3 regions of the Priestia sp. MDV22-iso46 genome follow, and region 2 is predicted to be linked to each of the others. Evidence: predicted binding sites of a transcription regulator. Region 2 holds the regulator's gene; each other region holds the start of a gene.
The links. The regulator Rex, encoded in region 2, represses fermentation and respiration genes when NADH is low (regulators of the CRP and FNR family bind a similar motif). The targets are predictions, from matches to a motif close to TTGTGAAATATTTCACAA.
Positions count from the first base shown of each region.

Region 1: AC4NPH_RS26305 (L-lactate dehydrogenase) is a predicted target of Rex. The motif match lies at 4,874-4,891, and genes of this name have one in related genera.
Region 3: AC4NPH_RS22480 (anion permease) is a predicted target of Rex. The motif match lies at 3,455-3,472, and genes of this name have one in related genera.

Region 1 covers NZ_JBZVWT010000009.1:88,250-94,585, reverse strand. The annotation lists gene AC4NPH_RS26330 (AI-2E family transporter) at 1-467, opposite strand, end outside; gene AC4NPH_RS26325 (hypothetical protein) at 595-858, shown strand; gene AC4NPH_RS26320 (DL-endopeptidase inhibitor IseA) at 1,107-1,637, opposite strand; gene AC4NPH_RS26315 (hypothetical protein) at 2,052-2,210, shown strand; gene AC4NPH_RS26310 (lactate permease LctP family transporter) at 2,250-3,830, opposite strand; gene AC4NPH_RS26305 (L-lactate dehydrogenase) at 3,893-4,849, opposite strand; gene AC4NPH_RS26300 (cation diffusion facilitator family transporter) at 5,181-6,056, shown strand; gene AC4NPH_RS26295 (methyl-accepting chemotaxis protein) at 6,197-6,336, shown strand, end outside.
Region 2 covers NZ_JBZVWT010000024.1:2,759-9,094, forward strand. The annotation lists gene tsaD (tRNA (adenosine(37)-N6)-threonylcarbamoyltransferase complex transferase subunit TsaD) at 1-177, shown strand, start outside; gene AC4NPH_RS30660 (ABC-F family ATP-binding cassette domain-containing protein) at 432-2,366, opposite strand; gene AC4NPH_RS30665 (redox-sensing transcriptional repressor Rex) at 2,825-3,463, shown strand; gene tatA (twin-arginine translocase TatA/TatE family subunit) at 3,517-3,702, shown strand; gene tatC (twin-arginine translocase subunit TatC) at 3,718-4,473, shown strand; gene AC4NPH_RS30680 (YdiK family protein) at 4,500-4,727, opposite strand; gene AC4NPH_RS30685 (CPBP family intramembrane glutamic endopeptidase) at 4,724-5,452, opposite strand; gene groES (co-chaperone GroES) at 5,752-6,036, shown strand; gene groL (chaperonin GroEL) at 6,104-6,336, shown strand, end outside.
Region 3 covers NZ_JBZVWT010000004.1:317,549-323,884, forward strand. The annotation lists partial or broken gene AC4NPH_RS22470 (ATP-binding protein) at 1-136, opposite strand, end outside; gene AC4NPH_RS22475 (alpha-amylase) at 417-1,868, shown strand; gene AC4NPH_RS22480 (anion permease) at 1,898-3,331, opposite strand; gene AC4NPH_RS22485 (class I SAM-dependent rRNA methyltransferase) at 3,607-4,806, opposite strand; gene AC4NPH_RS22490 (PepSY domain-containing protein) at 4,999-6,036, opposite strand; gene AC4NPH_RS22495 (response regulator transcription factor) at 6,270-6,336, shown strand, end outside.

The DNA of each region.
Region 1 (6,336 bases), on a different contig from region 2:
TCTTTTGAAAGCTTGTCTAGGTCCGTGTTGGCCGACTGAAGACCCTGCTCGACATATCGGTTATTTGAAAGATTCGTCACCGCATGCTGAACGTCATGCGTCAGCTCTGGGATATTATCAATAAGACGGTCAACTTGATTTTTTAGAGGCGGAATAACCGATGAAATAATAATGGCTAATGCGCCGATAATCACTATGTATAAAACAAGAATGGAAATAATTCGTTTTACACCTTTTCGTTCTAAAAAGTCAACAAGCGGATTAAATAAATAAAAGCAAATTCCTGCTAAGATAATCGGCAGTGCGATTGTTTTAATAAAAATAGAGATAGGAATTAAAATAAATCCGATTTTTGATAACGAAAAAATAGTCATGCTGAGAATAAAAATAATAATTGTATATACAACAAATTTATTATTTAAGATTTTTTCTCGGAAAAAAGTTCCTTTCTGAGGTCTAGGTTCCAAGCTGTTCAACTCCTTTAAAAAATAAATGTATAGTTATCATACCCTGATTTAGACTAATTTAAGAGGGTTTTTTACAAAGAAGTGTGCATACTAGTAGAAAATCTTCTAGAAAGAAGGGGTGAAATCATTGAAAGAACAAAAACCGTATGATGATTTCTCTACAGTAGAAAAAAGCCACGAGTATATAACCGCTGAAGAATTTCCAGACGGTCCTTTCGGCTCTCCTGTTAATCAAAAACTTGGGAAATCTACTTCATGGGAAGAAGGGCAGCGAACGTATAGCGCATTTAATTATGAAAACAAAAATCTTCATGAAAAAGCGCAAAGATTATTTCCAGGCGCGCATCCTGTACATGATAACCCAGAGGAACATGAACAAAATCCAAGTTAATGTCTTTATTATGCTCTGAATATATTGCCCTATCTTTTTGCTGAATTATGTTGACAATAAGCAATTTAGCCTGTAATATAAAACGTAACTTATCACTGTTTCTACAGGATTCGACAAAATTTGATTTACTTAAACTTGTGATCTCAACTTCTATTTACAGCTATTAGAGCGCTGTAAGTAGAAGTTTTATTTATGTTATCGATAAAAAAGAAAAAAGCAGGTCTGCTCAAGCAGGCCTGCTTTTTTTATTATTGAACAGCGTCAAATTTATTTACTTTCCACTGAGAATTAGATTTATAGAATGTGACAGTGCGTTTTACGCTGCCGCCATCTACAGTTGGAACTGTGAATTCATAAGAGCGAACTGTTGCTGTTTGATACACAAGCTTTGTTTTTGCTTTTGACCACTCTAACATGCTGAATCCGTCGCCGATTGGATGTGCAAGTTTGCCGTTATATGTGATATAGCCGTAATTTGTTAATCCTTTTTCTACTGCACTATTTGTAAATGTCTCAGATAAGTAGCTTGATAGCTCAGCTTTTGTATCAAATTCAGGGCAAAGATACACGTACTCAGTTCCTTTATATTCAAATGTACGTTCTGTACATGGTTTGTTTTTATAACCGTGCAGAGCACTCCAGAAATGATTGCTGGCACTAGCTGCAATTTTGACAGCATTTGCATCCGTTAGTGTTGTAGATGTTGTTTGTGCTGTAACTCCAGTGCTTAGTGTAAAGAAAATAGCGATTGATGATAAAACTAGTCCAATTCTTTTCATTTCTAACTCACTCCTAATTAATTAACCTTATTTATGTAACAATTATGTGTTTTATATTTCTTTTGTTACATTTATATTACAATAAATCTGTAACAAAAGAAAGTGTTTTGTCTTTTTTTTCTTAAATTTTTTTAGTTTTTTACTAGTTTCTAAAATAGATATAGTAAGGGAATTACCAGTTAAATGTTGATTTATCAACGTTTTCAGGCGTTTCTTTCTACTTTTTAATCTTTTTGTTACAAAAAAATTGTTTGTAACAAAACTGTAATAAAAGAAGCTTAATACCTTTACGATACAGAAAAATAAAGATAAAACGGTGAAAAAGTGAATGTGAAAACTGTTTTTTTTCCTTTTTTAGGCATATTCCTTTTACCATTTTCAGCTTTTTAGTAGGGTAGATTAAGAGGAGGCGAAATGATGAAAGGCATTATACATAGTGAAAAAAGTGGAATAGCAGGCATGAAGTACAGAGATCTTCAGGAGATGCACCCTCAAAGAGGAGAAATTCAGAATAAAAAAATCCCCAGCGCTAACTGGGGACTTTTTTATATAATCAAACGTTTGTTTAAATGAAAGAAACAAGGTAATAACAGGATTTTTAGCAGTTTTTTATCATAACCACCAAGCTAACAAAAAGGTAACAAATCCCCCTAGTATCAAAAATCCCATGCTGTATTTGAGCGTGTATTTGAACAGTTCACTTTCTTTTCCAGCCAGTCCCACTGCTCCGGCAGCGACGGCAATTGATTGAGGAGAAAGCATTTTAGCCATCACTCCGCCGGCAGTATTGGCCGCTACAAGAATAATTGGCAAAACATTAATTTGCTGAGCTGTAGTTAGCTGCAAGTTGCCGAACAGCGCATTATTTGATACGACAGACCCCGTTAGAAATACGCCGATCCAGCCAAGAAATGGAGATAAAAATGGAAAATAAGCAGCTGATGTAGCGAGCGCTAATCCAAGTGTAGAAGACTGTCCTGAATAATTTGAAATAAAAGCAAAAGCAATGACCATCATAATAGTAATAATAGGTCTTGATAATTCTTTTACGGTTTCTAAAAGAGTGGTCCATGCCACTTTTGGCGATACGTTAAGCAAGAAAACTGAAAGGATACAAGCAATAAGAATTGCTGTACCTGTTGCTGCAAATACGTCTATTTTTAAGACAGCAGCGTAAGGCGTAGGATCCTTTACTAAAGGCGCTGCTTTAATTACGTGATTGTGTAAAAATGGGACGTTAATAAGCAGGTTCATATGTTCAAGCATCGTTTTGACAAAAGAAATGCTCCAAGCCGTAACGAGTATCGTTAATAGAATAAAAGGAGACCAAGCCTTTAAAATCTGTTTTGGTGACAGGCTGAAGCTTTTAGCTGCTGCCGGGCTTGTTCGTTTAATATAAAAAGCAAGAGCAAGCAAACTCACAATAGAAGATGTGATATTTGGAAGTTCAGGGCCGATGTATGTAACAGTTAAATACTGTGTCAGTGCATAGGAAACGGCTGTGATGCTCGTTGCTTTCCATACGTCTTTTAATCCTTTTATCCCATCCATAATAAAGACAAGTAAAAAAGGGATAAGAAAAGAAATAATCGGAAGCTGCGTGCCAAGAAAATGAGCAATTTCTTTTGGATCTATGCCAGATACTTGTCCTGCAACAATGACAGGAATCCCCATGGCGCCAAACGCTCCTGAAGCTGTATTAGCAATTAAACATAGCGCCGCTGCTTTTAACGGTTTGAACCCAAGTCCAACTAGAAGCGCTGCTGTAATGGCAATTGGAGCTCCAAATCCCGCTGCCCCTTCTAAAAAAGCATTAAAAGAAAAAGCAACAAGCAGCATTTGCAAGCGGGGGTCATCGGTTATTGAAATAATAGATTGTCTGATGGTAGTAAACTGTCCGCTTTTGACAGTTAGCTTATATAAGAACACCGCTCCGATAATAATATAGCTGATGGGCCAAAGTGCATACAGAAACCCATAGCCTGTGGCTCCTAAAACCATTGAGGCAGGCATATCATAAAAATAAATAGCAATAATCATAGAAAGAAGCACCGTAATACCGGCAGCAATGTGTCCTTTTAATTTCAAAAGAGTTAAAGCAATAAAGAAAAAGATAATGGGAATGAGTGCAATTAGTGCAGAAAGCCAAATATTATCTAACGGATTATATACCTGAGTCCACGTCATATTCATACACCTCTACTACATATTTAAAACAAGGTAGCGGGGGAGTCCCCCGCAAAAATCTTTAGATGTTACACAAAAGCTCTGTCGCGAGTTTGCTTAAGAATGCTAGCAGAGTGCTCGAGCTGCTGCTGTTCGTGAGGAGTTAAATTCAATTCAATAATTTGACGCACGCCGTTTTTATTAATGATAGCTGGTACGCCGATATACACATCAGAAATACCGTATTGTCCTTCTAATAAAGCAGATACTGTTAAAATAGAATTTTCATCATCTAAAATAGCCTTGGTAATGCGTACAAGCCCCATTGCAATTCCGTAATAAGTCGCTCCTTTTCGATTAATAATATGGTAAGCCGCATCGCGGGTTTGTTCGAATAGATGCTGCATATCCGGTTCTTTTTCAATAGCGGCAGTATTGATAAAATGTTCGAGCTTCACACCGCCAATTTGCGCGTGGCTCCAAACAGGAAATTCCGTATCTCCATGTTCCCCCATAATATAAGCGTGGACGTTGCGAGAATCTACTTCGAAATAGTCGCTTAACAAGTAGCGGAAGCGAGCTGTGTCAAGAATCGTTCCTGAACCAATTACCCGTTCGTTTGGTAATCCTGATACTTTTTGTGTAACGTGTGCGAGAATATCAACTGGATTTGTTGCCACTAAAATGATGCCGTCAAATCCGCTGTTCATAATATCTTTTACAATGCATTCGAAAATTTTAACGTTTTTTTCAACTAGATCTAAGCGTGTTTCCCCTGGAGCTTGATTAGCGCCTGCTGTAATAACTGCTAAATCAGCGTCAGCACAGTCTTTATAATCTCCAGCCCAGATTTTCATCGGTGTGGCAAATGGCATTCCATGATTGATATCACGTGCTTCACCTTCTGCTTTTTCTTTGTTCATATCGATTAACACTAATTCATTGGCAATACCTTGATTCACCATTGAAAAAGCGTAGCTTGAGCCAACAAAACCAGTTCCGATAACGGCAACTTTTCGTGTTTTTGGTGTAAATTGTGTTTTCATTTGTATCATCCTTTGAATTTAATTTTGTGATGTTTTTCACAATGTTAGTGTAACAAGAATAAATAGCTTCAGCTGTGATAAAAATCACACCTTTAAAAAATAGTAAACAATTTTACAGGGTGATTTAAAAAAATGTCCTTCTACATGAAGTGCCACATTTAGAAAGATCTTAAACGTTTAAAGTGTTGAGTAAAGGCAACTTGTTTTGCAGAAAGCTAAAGAGTTTAACATTCTCTATTTGTATGTTAGCAGCCAATAATGTTTCTATAGACCCACACGAAATCCATTTGTTACACTAAGTTTGCTTATTTTGAATAAAGGAGTGGAAAGGATGGAGAACTACTATGAGCAAGCCCAAAAAGGTGCTTGGGTTAGTATCTTATCATATATCTTTTTATCAGCATGTAAACTTATCATTGCGGGTGTCACCGCTTCCTCTGCATTAAAAGCCGACGGTCTTAATAATGTTACAGATATTATTGCATCAATTGCCGTCTTAGTCGGCTTAAAAATCTCTAAAAAACCTCGTGATAATGATCATCCCTATGGACATTCCAGAGCGGAACATATCTCTTCACTTATTGCTTCTTTTATCATGATGGTCATCGGACTAGAAGTATTGGTCGATGCGGGTCAGTCATTATTTATGGACAAATCTGAAGCGCCTAATTTACTGGCTGCTTGGGTAGGTCTTGGAGCGGCTGCTGTTATGGGTGGTGTCTACCGATATAATATTAAGCTTGCTAAAAAACTTGATAGCCAGTCCTTATATGCGGTTGCTAAAGATAATTTGTCCGATGCACTTGTGAGTATAGGGGCTGTTGTGGGAATTTTCGGCTCACAGTTCGGCCTGCCCTGGCTGGACGTGGTAGCTGCTTTTGCTGTGGGAATTATTATTTGTAAAACAGCCATCGAGATTTTTAAAGAAGCGGCTCATTCCTTAACAGACGGATTCGACGAAGAGAAGTTAGGGCACTACAAAGAAAGCATCGAGCTTGTAGAAGGTGTAAAAGAAGTAGAAGATGTGAAAGCGCGCAAGCTTGGTAATCAAGTCGTGATTGATGTAACTGTTAAAGTAGATCCCCATTTAAATGTTATCAAAAGCCATGAAATTGCTGATCAAATTGAACATATGATGAACGATGAGCATCAAATTAAAGATACGCTTGTTCATATTGAACCTGATGCATACGAAAAGCAAAAATAAGACCAGCACGTTCTTTCGTTATGAAAGGATGCGCTGGTTTTATTTTGCGGGAATTTGAAATAAATCACAAAAACTTCTTCAAAAATGAAAATGAAAAGCCGTTATTAGTAATATAAAGATTTTTGTAGAAGGGTGAGGGAATGAAGAGGTTAAGTGCAAAGCTCGTAGTATTTTTTAGTATTTTTATAGCTATTTTATTATTAGTTGTTTCAGGGGCTGTTTATCAATTTACCAAAACGCAAATAGAAAAAGATGTAGAAGTACAGTCTCAAAGTCAAGT
Region 2 (6,336 bases):
GCAGCGCTAGAAGAGGCATTTGCACCATTATCAAACATTGAGCTTATTATCCCGCCGCTGTCTCTATGCACGGATAATGCCGCAATGATTGGAGCAGCAGCAAGTGTACGATTTGCTCAAGGAAAACGTTCAGATATGTCATTAAACGCAAACCCCGGTTTGGACTTGGAAGAGTAAGAGACGAATGAGATTCATTTCTCATTCGTCTTTTTTGTGGATAAAAATGATTTATCAACAATATTCAATAAATTTAGAATTAACTGTGGATAATTATGTGGAAAAGTCCGTGCACTCAGTACACGGACCTGTTATCAACAAGTTTTAATTATAAAAATCAGACAGATATCCACTATTTATTCACAGAGTGGATAAAGCTTGTTCTAAAGCGCATGAACAAGTAAATAGGATCAATAAATACGAAAAAATATAGGCTATTCTTCTAGAAGAAGCTGTAATTCTTCCCACTCTTCCATTAATGTGGATAACTGTGAAGAAATTTTTTCATTTTCACCGTTTAATCTTGATACTTCTTCGTGGTTTTGATAAATTTCGGGATCACAAAGAAGTTCTTCATTCTCCGCTTGTGCGGCTTCTAATTTGTTTACTTCAGTTTCAATTTCTTCAATGCGGCGCGTTCGCTGCCTCATCAATTTCTTTTGTTCTTTATCTTGTTTATAGGACTGTTTATCTACTTTTACAGTACGCTCTTCGTTTGCTTTTATATTTTCTAATTCTTTGATTTCCTCTATTTCTGCTTTCTTTTCTACATAATAGTCATAATCTCCAAGAAATTCTTCTACTCCTTCAGGAGATAGCTCTGCTATTTTGTTTGCAATACGGTTAATAAAATAACGGTCATGTGAAACAAATAACAGAGTTCCTGGGTAATCGATTAACGCATTCTCGAGTACTTGTTTGCTATCTAAATCAAGATGGTTAGTAGGTTCATCTAAAATTAAGAAATTAGCTTTTTGAAGCATAAGCTTCGCAAGAGCCAAACGTGCTTTTTCACCACCGCTAAGCGTGGAAACGATTTTCAGTACATCATCACCTGAAAACAGAAAATTTCCAAGCGCTGTACGAATTTCTTTTTCAGGTTTGGATGGGTAGTCATCCCAAAGCTCATTTAAAACGGTCTTATTAGACGTTAAATTAGCTTGCTCTTGGTCGTAATAACCAACCATTACGTTTGAGCCAAAAGAAATGGTTCCAGTCTTGAAGCTTAGTTTATCCACAATACCTTTTAATAACGTAGATTTCCCAACTCCATTAGGGCCAACCAACGCAAGGCTTTCACCTTTTTTAATCCGAAGGTTTGCCTGCTGAACAATATATTTGTGTTCATCATATCCAATAGACACGTTTTCGAGATTTAAGACTTCATTTCCGCTTTGACGCTCAATTTCAAACGAAAAACTAGCTGATTTTTCGCCTTCGTTAGGTCGATTTATTAACTCCATTCGATCGAGCTGTTTACGTCTGCTTTGCGCACGTTTTGTAGTCGATGCGCGGGCGATGTTTCGCTGAATAAAATCATTCAGTTTTGCGACTTCATCTTGCTGCTTTTCGTACTGACGCAACTCTTTTTCATATCGCTCTGCTTTTTGTACAAGGTATTTAGAGTAGTTGCCCGTGTACTTCACCGTTGTTTTTTGTGTGACTTCATACACTTGATTTACGACTTTATCAAGGAAGTAACGATCGTGTGAAACAATTAAAATAGCTCCTTCATACCCTTGCAGAAACTGTTCCAGCCATGCTAAAGTTTCAATATCTAAGTGGTTGGTAGGCTCATCGAGAATAAGCAAGTCCGGCTTTGTTAAAAGCAGTTTTGCAAGCGCCAAGCGTGTTTTTTGTCCACCGCTCAAGGAGGAAATAGGGGTGCTATAGTCAAAGTTTGAAAAACGGAAACCGTGAAGAATAGATCGTGTATCCGCTTCATATTGATAGCCGCCTAAATCTTTGAACGTTACTTGAAGCTGATCGTACTCTTTGGTTAGTTTTTCGTATTGAACTGAATCATTAAAAATGTCTGGATCGCCCATCTTCGTTTCAAGCGTACGTAATTCTTTTTCCATCTTCTTTAACGGAGCAAAGACAGTCATCATTTCTTCCCATATGGAGAGTGTTGACTCAAGAACTGTATCTTGTCCCATATAATCAATGGAAACACCTTTAGGTTTAATAATTTCTCCGCTGTCATAAGAAAGCTGCTCAGCAATAATTTTTAATAAAGTTGATTTACCAGCACCGTTTCGTCCCACTAGGGCAATGCGGTCTTTTGATTGTACTTCTAACTTTATATTCGATAAAATGGGTTCTGCCCCATAGTATTTTGTAATACCGTTCAATTGTAGAATAATCATTTTTTCACCTCTAGTAGTATATCCATAGTGTATTTTAACATATTTTCAACTACAAGTTCTTCCTACAAGCGTTTGTAATTTGTACAGGGACAAGGACAAATGGTGAAGCGAATGTTTTGATTCATGAAATAAAATGATTTTACGTGCACATTTTATACAGGATACTATGTTAAAATAAGAGATAAGTGCATCTCTGAACTTATATATGATGGATGTAGAAAATCCGTCATGACTAACAAACGAATCCTTTGAAGGGCTAATTGCTTCGTTCTAGCTAACGACTTTAAGTAGTGCTGGATAGACAAAAGCCGTCGGGGTGTGAAGCGGAGTATATATAAAACAAGAGAAAAGAGAGAGAATTGGAAGCGCTACCTCAAAGCGGTTGATGCTTTGTGAAAGGTAATGCAATATGACTTGAAAATGTTAGTAATGACATACATGAACTGAGGGGGTACAACGTGAACACTGAACAATTAAAAATACCACAAGCAACGGCTAAACGATTGCCGCTTTATTATCGTTTTTTAAAAAACTTGCATGCTTCTGGTAAACAGCGTGTTTCGTCAGCAGAGTTAAGTGAGGCAGTGAAAGTTGATTCTGCTACTATTCGTCGGGACTTTTCTTACTTTGGAGCATTAGGGAAAAAGGGATACGGCTACAATGTGAATTATTTACTTACATTTTTCCGTAAAACGTTAGACCAAGATGAAGTAACGAAAGTAGCACTGATTGGCGTGGGGAATCTGGGAACGGCCTTTTTAAATTATAATTTTATTAAAAATAATAACACCAAAATTGAGTGCGCTTTTGATGTGATAGAAGATAAAGTCGGTACAAAAGTAGGTGACGTGCCGGTTTATCACCTTGACCAATTGGAAGATTATATGAGTGATGATATCTCAGTGGCGATTTTAACCGTTCCTGCCACTGTTGCTCAGCAAATTACCGATCGTTTAGTGAACTGCGGAATTAAAGGGATTCTAAACTTCACTCCTGCACGCTTAAACGTACCGGATGAGATTCGACTACATCATATTGATCTTGCTGTAGAATTACAGTCGCTTGTCTATTTTTTGAAAAATTATCCTGTTGAATAAGGTGGACTGTGTTACGATTTCCTTAAGTCTAAATTAATAAGGAGAGTGGGAATATGGGGATTGGAGCAGGCAGTTGGATTATTATTGCGATTGTAGCACTGCTTATTTTTGGACCGAAACGGTTACCGGAGCTAGGAAGGTCAGTCGGGCAAACGCTTAGAGAGTTTAAGCATGCCGCTAGCGGTGCATCAGAAGATCGTGAAAAAGATAAACAGCGTCAAGTAGATGACAAAGAGTAAAAGGGTGATCATAGTATGACTGAACAAGAAATGTCAATATATGATCATATAGGAGAGCTGCGAAAACGCATTTTAATTGTTTTATTTTTCTTTGTCATTGCCACAATTGGCGGCTTTTTTATAGCGGATAAGGTTATTGTCTATTTACAGCATGCTGATGAGGCAAAAAATTTAACGATGAATGCATTTAGGCTAACAGATCCAGTTAAGATTTATATGCAGTTTGCTGTTATTATCGGCTGTGTACTTGCAGCTCCTGTTGCACTGTATCAACTTTGGGCATTTATTAGTCCTGGTTTATATGAAAAAGAGCGTAAGGTAACGCTTGGATATATTCCTGTTTCCATTTTTCTCTTTATCGGCGGTGTCTCTTTTTCTTATTTTGTGTTGTTTCCATTTGTCGTCGATTTTATGACGCGCGTTTCTGATGAGCTGAATGTAAACCAAGTGATTGGCATTAATGAATACTTTTCTTTTTTAATGCAGCTCACACTGCCTTTTGGCCTGTTGTTTCAGCTTCCTGTCGTCGTCATGTTTTTGACGCGATTAGGAATTATAACGCCTATGTTTTTATCTCAAATTCGAAAGTATGCCTATTTCGTACTGCTAGTTATTGCCGCACTTATTACACCACCGGAATTGCTCTCGCACATGATGGTGACAGTGCCGCTCTTAATTTTGTATGAAATCAGCATCATTATTTCCCGCATTTCGTATCGCAAAGTGTTAAAGGCAAGGGCAGAGCAAGAAAGAGAAGATGTTAGTATGTAAAAAAACCACTGAAACAGTGGTTTTTTTTATTTAGATGAATCATCTTGATTTTTATATTGCTGCTGCAACTTTTTAATTTTATAGTGCAAGATAAAAATGCGAACCGCAAATCTGAAATCGAATGCGGCTACGAGTGCAAATAAGATCGTAGGGAAGTTCCACACGGTTTCCTGAGCATTTTGAATGGCCAGGTAGGTGAATAAAATCCCCATAATAATATAAATAAACCCTCGTGTTAAAGGGATATTCTTCATAAAAACATGCCTCCAAAAATAAACTGCATTTGTTCTGCTTGCTTTTGCATTTCTATAATTTTATCTGCAAAAATAGTTTGAGATAAAATAACGATTGTATTCATCAACACGTGAGCAATAATGGGTACAATAATTAGTTTTGTTCTTGCATAAAGGAATGCAAATACAAATCCCATGGCTGTATACACGAGCAAATGTTTAAAATCCCAGTGTACGGCAGCGAAAATAAGGGAACTAATAAATGCAGAGATAAAAAAATTATATCGTTTGTGAAGAGAGCCGAAAATAATCTTTCGAAAAATAATCTCTTCTAGAATTGGTCCAATAACAGACGTAACGACAATGAGGAACGGCGTTGCTTTAACAAGATTAACAATATTTTGTGTGTTTTCAGATACTTGGGTAATGCCAAGAGCGTGCTCAATCATACCTGCTACAGCTTGACCAGCCATAGCCAAGAACACCCCAAGGACTGACCAGACAACAGTTACCGTTGTTCCCGCATGTTCTATACGCATGGACATGTCACGGCGCAGCAGCAGTAAGACAATAAGTAAACCAAGGATAAAGCTAATGATGGTCCAATAAGTCAAAAGCATGACATTCGCTGTTCGAACTGGATATTGATCAAACATTCCTGTTAATTTTAACAGCGGTATACCAACAACTCCTGAAAACTGCATAAGGATGTAGGTGAGGATAACATACCAATAACGTTTTTCCAATCTTCTATACTCCTTTAAAAGGTTTTTATGTATATATGTCGAAGAAGTACTGTGAAGTTAGTAATTTCTTCTTGCTCGTATTGTAACATACATATTATTGAACAGAGAAAAGAATGCTTTATTTCTCAAAATCGTCGAAATCTAAGACTATTATATGTAGTTGTCGTAAATTTTAAATTTTTTTTGTTTAATACTTGCAAAAAAAACCCACTTTGTTTTAATATAATAATTGTGTTAGCACTCGTTGAGGTTGAGTGCTAATAAAAATGCAAACATATTATTTGAGGAGGTTGTTTCACTTGTTAAAGCCATTAGGTGATCGCGTAGTGATTGAACTTGTAAAATCTGAGGAAAAAACAGCAAGCGGTATCGTGTTACCGGACAGTGCAAAAGAAAAACCACAAGAGGGTAAAATTGTGGCTGTTGGTACAGGCCGAGTATTAGAAAGCGGTGAGCGTGTAGCTTTAGAAGTAGCTGCAGGCGATCGTATCATCTTCTCAAAATATGCAGGTACTGAAGTGAAATATGAAGGTACTGAATACTTAATTTTACGCGAAAGCGATATTTTAGCTGTAATCGGCTAATTTTAACCACAAACTTATCATACGTAAAAAATAGATTATTAAGAATATCTTGAGGAGGTCAAAGAACATGGCAAAAGACATTAAATTTAGCGAAGAAGCACGTCGCGCAATGCTACGTGGTGTAGATACATTAGCAAATGCGGTAAAAGTAACGCTTGGACCAAAAGGTCGTAACGTTGTATTAGAAAAGAAATTCGGTTCACCGCTTATTACAAATGACGGTGTAACAATTGCAAAAGAAATTGAATTAGAAGACGCATTTGAAAATATGGGTGCTAAATTAGTAGCTGAAGTTGCTAG
Region 3 (6,336 bases), on a different contig from region 2:
ATAAATCTCCGTCAATTTCAATATTCAGTTCTCCTCCGTGCAAATCAATAATTGACTTAGCAATAGCTAAACCAAGTCTAGAGTCTTTGGTTTACCTCGAGGTATCCCCACTTTTAAAACGTTCAAACCGCTCATCGTTTACAACTAGAATCGCATATTCGTCCATTGATTTCTCACTCTCCTTTCAAAAGTATGTCATGGGTCATTTCGTCTATGGGTTTTACTGTAAACTGCATTTTTTAAGAAAAAAGAAGAAAAAATTTTAAGATTTTCTTAAGCTTCATATGTTGAAAAAGGTTTAAAGAATAGGGATAACAGGAACGTTAAAAGAAAAAATATAATCAATTCCTCATTTGATTCTAAAGAACTATCCGTGAGCGATTATATCTTTTTATTTAAAAGGAGGATGATTTAACTTGGAACGGAATCATACAATTATGCAATTTTTCGAATGGCATGTGCCAGCTGATGGCGAGCATTGGCAACGCCTCAAAGAGCTCGCTCCTCAACTAAAAGAACAAGGAATTGATTCCGTGTGGATTCCCCCTGTTACAAAAGGTGTTTCATCAGAGGATAATGGCTACGGCGTTTACGACTTATACGATCTTGGCGAATTTGATCAAAAAGGAACCGTTCGTACAAAGTATGGAACCAAGCAAGAGCTGCATGATGCGATTGATGCCTGTCATAATCACGGAATTAATGTCTATGTGGATATTGTGATGAATCATAAAGCTGCAGCAGATGAAAAAGAAACGTTCCACGTCATTGAAGTGGATCCCATGAACCGAACAGAAGAAATTTCTGAACCTTTTGAAATTGAAGGGTGGACAAAGTTTACATTTGAAGGGCGCGGCGATCAATATTCTTCTTTCAAATGGAACTTTAATCATTTTAACGGCACTGATTACGATGATAAAAATGGAAAAGAAGGCGTTTTTCGTATTGCCGGGGAAAACAAAAGCTGGAACGAAAATGTCGATCAAGAGTTTGGCAACTACGATTATTTAATGTTTGCGAATATTGATTACGATCACCCTGAAGTTCGAGAAGAAATGATCAAATGGGGAAAATGGTTAGCAGACACCCTGCAGTGCGACGGTTATCGATTAGACGCCATTAAACATATTAACCACGATTTTATTAAAGAGTTTGCCCACGAATTGTCCTCTTCTCAAGAAAAGCCATTTTATTTTGTGGGAGAGTTTTGGAATCCAGAGTTAACAGCCTGTCAGGAATTCCTAGACGTGATTGATTATCAAATTGATTTGTTTGACGTATCGCTGCACTATAAACTGCATGAAGCCTCTCAGCAAGGAAGAGATTTTGATTTAACCACGATTTTTGATGATACATTAGTCAAGACTCACCCTTTGAATGTTGTCACATTTGTAGATAACCATGACTCTCAGCCAAATGAATCTTTAGAATCTTGGGTAGAAGATTGGTTCAAACAAAGTGCTTACGCTCTAATTTTACTTCGTGAAGACGGCTATCCTTGTGTGTTTTACGGAGACTATTTTGGGATAGGCGGAGAGCACCCTATTGAGGGAAAAGAAAAAGATATTTCCGCTCTCTTGCATGTACGCTATGACAAAGCATATGGTCAGCAAGACGATTATTTTGATCACCCGAATACCATTGGATGGGTAAGGCATGGTGTAGAGGAATTTGAGAAGTCTGGATGCGCTGTGGTGATGTCAAACGGCGAAGATGGCGAAAAGAGAATGTTCGTCGGCGAACACCGAAGTGGACAAACGTGGATCGACTTCACAAACAACCGAGAAGATCAAGTTGTGATTGAAGAAGATGGCTACGGACAGTTTCCTGTAAATGGCGGCTCTGTATCCGTTTGGGCTGAAGCATAAAAAAAACAGTGGCCTGCGCCACTGTTTTTTTACCATAGACCGAGCAGTTTCCACCACAAGCCGCCAATTCCAACCCAAATGATAATATGAATAATTGAAATTAAAAAGCCGAGCGACCACCATTTTTGCTGCGTTACATATCCACTACCGAAGAACACCGGTGCCGGTCCACTGCCGTAGTGAGTTAAACAGCCAAATAAATTGCTAAAGAACGCTAAAATTAATGCTGACAGTAACGGAGGCGCACCAGCGGCCACGATGACAGATAAAAATGCTGCGTACATAGCGCTGACGTGAGCCGTATTACTCGCAAAAAAGTAGTGAGAATAAAAATACGCAACAGCTAGTACAATCAATGCCGTCATCCAAGACATATGACTAACAGTGCCTTTCATCAGATCACTGAACCAAGGAATCATGCCTAGATCATTTAAGAAGGTTGCCATCATAACCAACACAGCAAACCAAACTAATGTATCCCATGCTCCCTGTTCTTTTTTGATGTCCGACCAGCTTAGTACTTGCGTTAAAAGCAGCGTACATAGACCAATAAAAGCAGTTGTTGTTGCATTAATATTTAAATTAGCGCCAAAAATCCACAGCACAAGAAGAAGTAAAAATACGCCAATCATGTACCATTCTTCTTTCTTTAGCGGACCCATCTCATTTAATTTTTTTACTGCAATTTCAGATGCTTCCGGTGTTTCTTTTAATTCTGGCGGATACAGCTTATAAATAACAAGCGGAATAACAATTAAACTAATAATTCCAGGTACAATTGCAGCCGCTGCCCAGCCAACCCATGAAATAGTCTTTCCTGTAATTTGTTCCGTCATTTTAACAGCAAGAGGATTGGCCGCCATTGCTGTTACAAACATAGCGGATGTGATCATATCTCCTTGAAACGATACTTTTGTTAAGAAAGCACCGACTCTGCGCTCCGTACCGTCTCCAGTTCTCGATCCATATGTTTCGGATAAAGAACGAATGATTGGAAGAATAATTCCTCCAGCTCGTGCTGTATTAGACGGCATTGCAGGTGATAAAAGCAAGTCACTTACGATAAGAGAATACGATAATCCCAACGTCTTTTTACCGAACAAACGAACGAAGATATAGGCAACCCTTGTTCCTAGACCAGTCTTAATAAAACCTCTAGAAATAAAGAATGCAATAACGATTAACCAAATCGTCGTATTTTGAAAACCGCTGAGCGATTGTTCAAGTGTTAATGTATTAGTTAATACAATAATGGTTAAAGATAAAATAGCTACACTGCCTAATGGCAATGGTTTAATGATAAGCCCTACGATAGTAGCCATAAAAATAGCGAATAAGTGCCAAGCCTTCACATCAAGTCCGGACGGAGGTGTAATAAACCATAAAACAAGTCCGATTGCCAGACAAATTAATAAAGGAATAAATTTCACTTCGCCGGCAGGCTTTTTTGTTGTTTCAGCCATAATCTTTCTCCTTTCATGTTTTTTAATAATAGTAGTATGCTCTTTCTACTTCGTACCCAATACTTATCCCATTTAAAATAAAATAATTGTAAAAATACGTTTCGTAAGGATGATATTGTAAAATTGTGAAGTGTTGAGCATAATTCCTTTATTATTTTATCATATATATTGACAATATTTATCTCCTACCTTCATTTTGTCCCCTTCAAATAGCTTGTAATCGTTATTTTATCAAAAATAAATAAACTGCATGAGTTCATCATGCAGCCTTGCATTTAGCGATTTATTTTTTGAATAAACACGACTTTTAAATAATTACCTGACTTAAATTCTTTTATTGTTTTAAAATCAGATGGAAGAGCGAACTGCTCCATCATTTTGTACCGTTCCCCTTTTTCATTAAAAGCTTTTTCAATAAACGAATGGAATTTTTTCATATCAAAATTGCTTGCATTCGTAGATGCTACAATGACACCGTTTGGCTTTGTAAGCACAATGGCTTCTTTTAATAAATCTTTGTAGTCTTTTGCCGCGCTAAACGTATGCTTTTTCGACTTAGCAAAGCTTGGCGGATCTAGCACCACAAGATCGAAGGTCATGTTCTTCTTGACCGCATATTTAAAATACTTGAAAACATCTTCTACGATAATGTCCTGTGCTTCGTGATCAATTCCATTTACACTAAATTGCTCAATTGTTTTTGCCAAGCTGCGGTTGGCTAAATCGACACTTGTTGTTTTCGCAGCTCCTCCAAGAGCGGCCGCCACTGAAAATGCGCCTGTATACGAAAACATATTTAGCACGGTCTTTCCTTTTGCATATTTATCTCGAATCGTTTTACGGACGTCTCGCTGATCTAAAAAGACTCCCACCATCGCTCCGTCATTTAAGTAAACGGCAAAACGAATACCATTTTCTTTTACAATTAAAGGGAATTCACCTTTATCCCCTGCTACAAAATCATCTTCTTCAATATACTGCCCCTTTACGTTAAAACGTTTTTTCTGGTACAGCCCTTTAAAGTTAGGCGCAGACTTTAAGGCTTCAATGACGTATTCTTTAAATTGATAAATTCCTTCACTATACCAACTCATGACGTAATATCCGTCATAATAATCAATAATCAAGCCGCCGATTCCGTCACCTTCACTATTAAATATGCGAAAAGCAGTTGTGTCTTCAGACGCATAAAAGTCATGACGAGATGAAATAGCTTGCTGAATTTTTCTAGCAAAAAACGCCGCGTCAATTTGCTCACTTTTCTTCTTCGTAAGAATCCATCCGTAGCCTTTGTTTTGTTTTCCATAATAGCCTTTGGCTAAAAATTGATTCTTGGAAGTAACTAAGTTAATAATAACCCCTTCTTCTTGCAGTTTATGACCATCAACAAGCGCATCTTTTTCAATGAGTGGATAACCCTTGTTCACTTTTTTAATAAAAGCTTCTTTGGCTATAACTTGTACTTCTTTTCTCATGTGTACACCCTATCTATTTAATTTATTTCATTCTAGTTCTATCCATTTTACAACAATAATCTACATTTATCTTAACATAGATAAACAGCCCCGTTTCTAGTTATAAATAGAAAAGCAGAGGATGCCTTGAAGCACCCTCTGCTTGATATGAATGAAAAATGAAATGTATGTTTTATGTTTTAAGATAAAAAATTATGAGCACTCTTGTCCCGTATAAGCATCGAACTTAAGCGTCTGCTGCTTGCTTCCGCTCACTAAGGTTAATACGTATACAGTTATTGAGTTTTCTGTTATAAGCTCAATATGCTCTACTTTTCCTTCTTGATGTTTTAAAGCAAGAACTTTTACATCGTTCTCCGTTAACGGCTGAAGTTTATCTTGTTTTACATGTGTGATTTCACCCGAAACCGCATCGATTGTGATTGTGTATTCCGTATTATCTTTGATTATTTTTACTGTGAAAATCGCTGCGTTTTGATCATATTCTACCATTCTCACCTTACCTACATATGTAGCCAATGCAAGATCTTTTGCATCTTGCCTCGTTAATAGCTTCACTGCTTGCTGAGAAGTATTAACTACTTTTCCGGTGAAAGCATCTAACGTTACGGTATATTGAGTGCTATCTTTAAGAATCACTGCGATATACTGACTAGTGGCTTCTTTAAACTCTAGACTATATACGTAACCACTATATTGTTTGACAGCTCCTTCTTTTATTTTTTGCTCTGACATTAGCTGCAGCTCTTTTTTATTCTCATGAATGACTTTTCCCGTTAGACCATCTACAGTTAACGTATATTCTACTTTGCCATCTACTACAGTTAACGTATATTCACGCGTTTCTTTGTTAAAGGTAATAGATTGAATAGCGCCTTTATACTGCTTAGAAACAGATTCTTTCACTTGATTTTGTGTCCATAACTTCACTTCTTGCTTCTTTACTACTTTTCCAGTGCTCGCACTTACTTCTACAATTCTTTGCTCCAGGTTATTCGTTACAATTGTAATTACATACACACTTGATTCCTGCTTAAATTCCGTAGACGTAACTGTCCCTTTGCAATCTTGTAGAGCAATACCTTTTGCCTGAGCTTGCGAGATACTCACATGTTCAGTTGTTTCTGCTTTAGCTGTCTTCATTTCTGCAGCGTGACTCGTTGTAATAGAGCTAAATGCAATTGCAGTTCCTAAAGCAGATGTAGACAATACTTTTGCCCATTTAATCATCCTTAAATTTCCTCCTTTTTCACCATTAGACTTTCCGTCTAATTTATGGCGTTTTATCTAGTACGCCGTTCATTATGCAAAAGATTTCTGAGAATAAGACGAATAGAAGCTTAAAGTTAGCTGAAGATATAAGAATAGCTACTATTTTTCAGCTTGCTTTCAGCTATTATTCAGTGCTGTTTCAGATAAAAAAGCATAATAGAAAGTAGAGGAGCAAAGGAGTTTTCAACATGATGGAACAACTAAAAGGAATTAAAGTCTTACTTATAGATGACGAACCAACTATTTTACAGTTTTTAT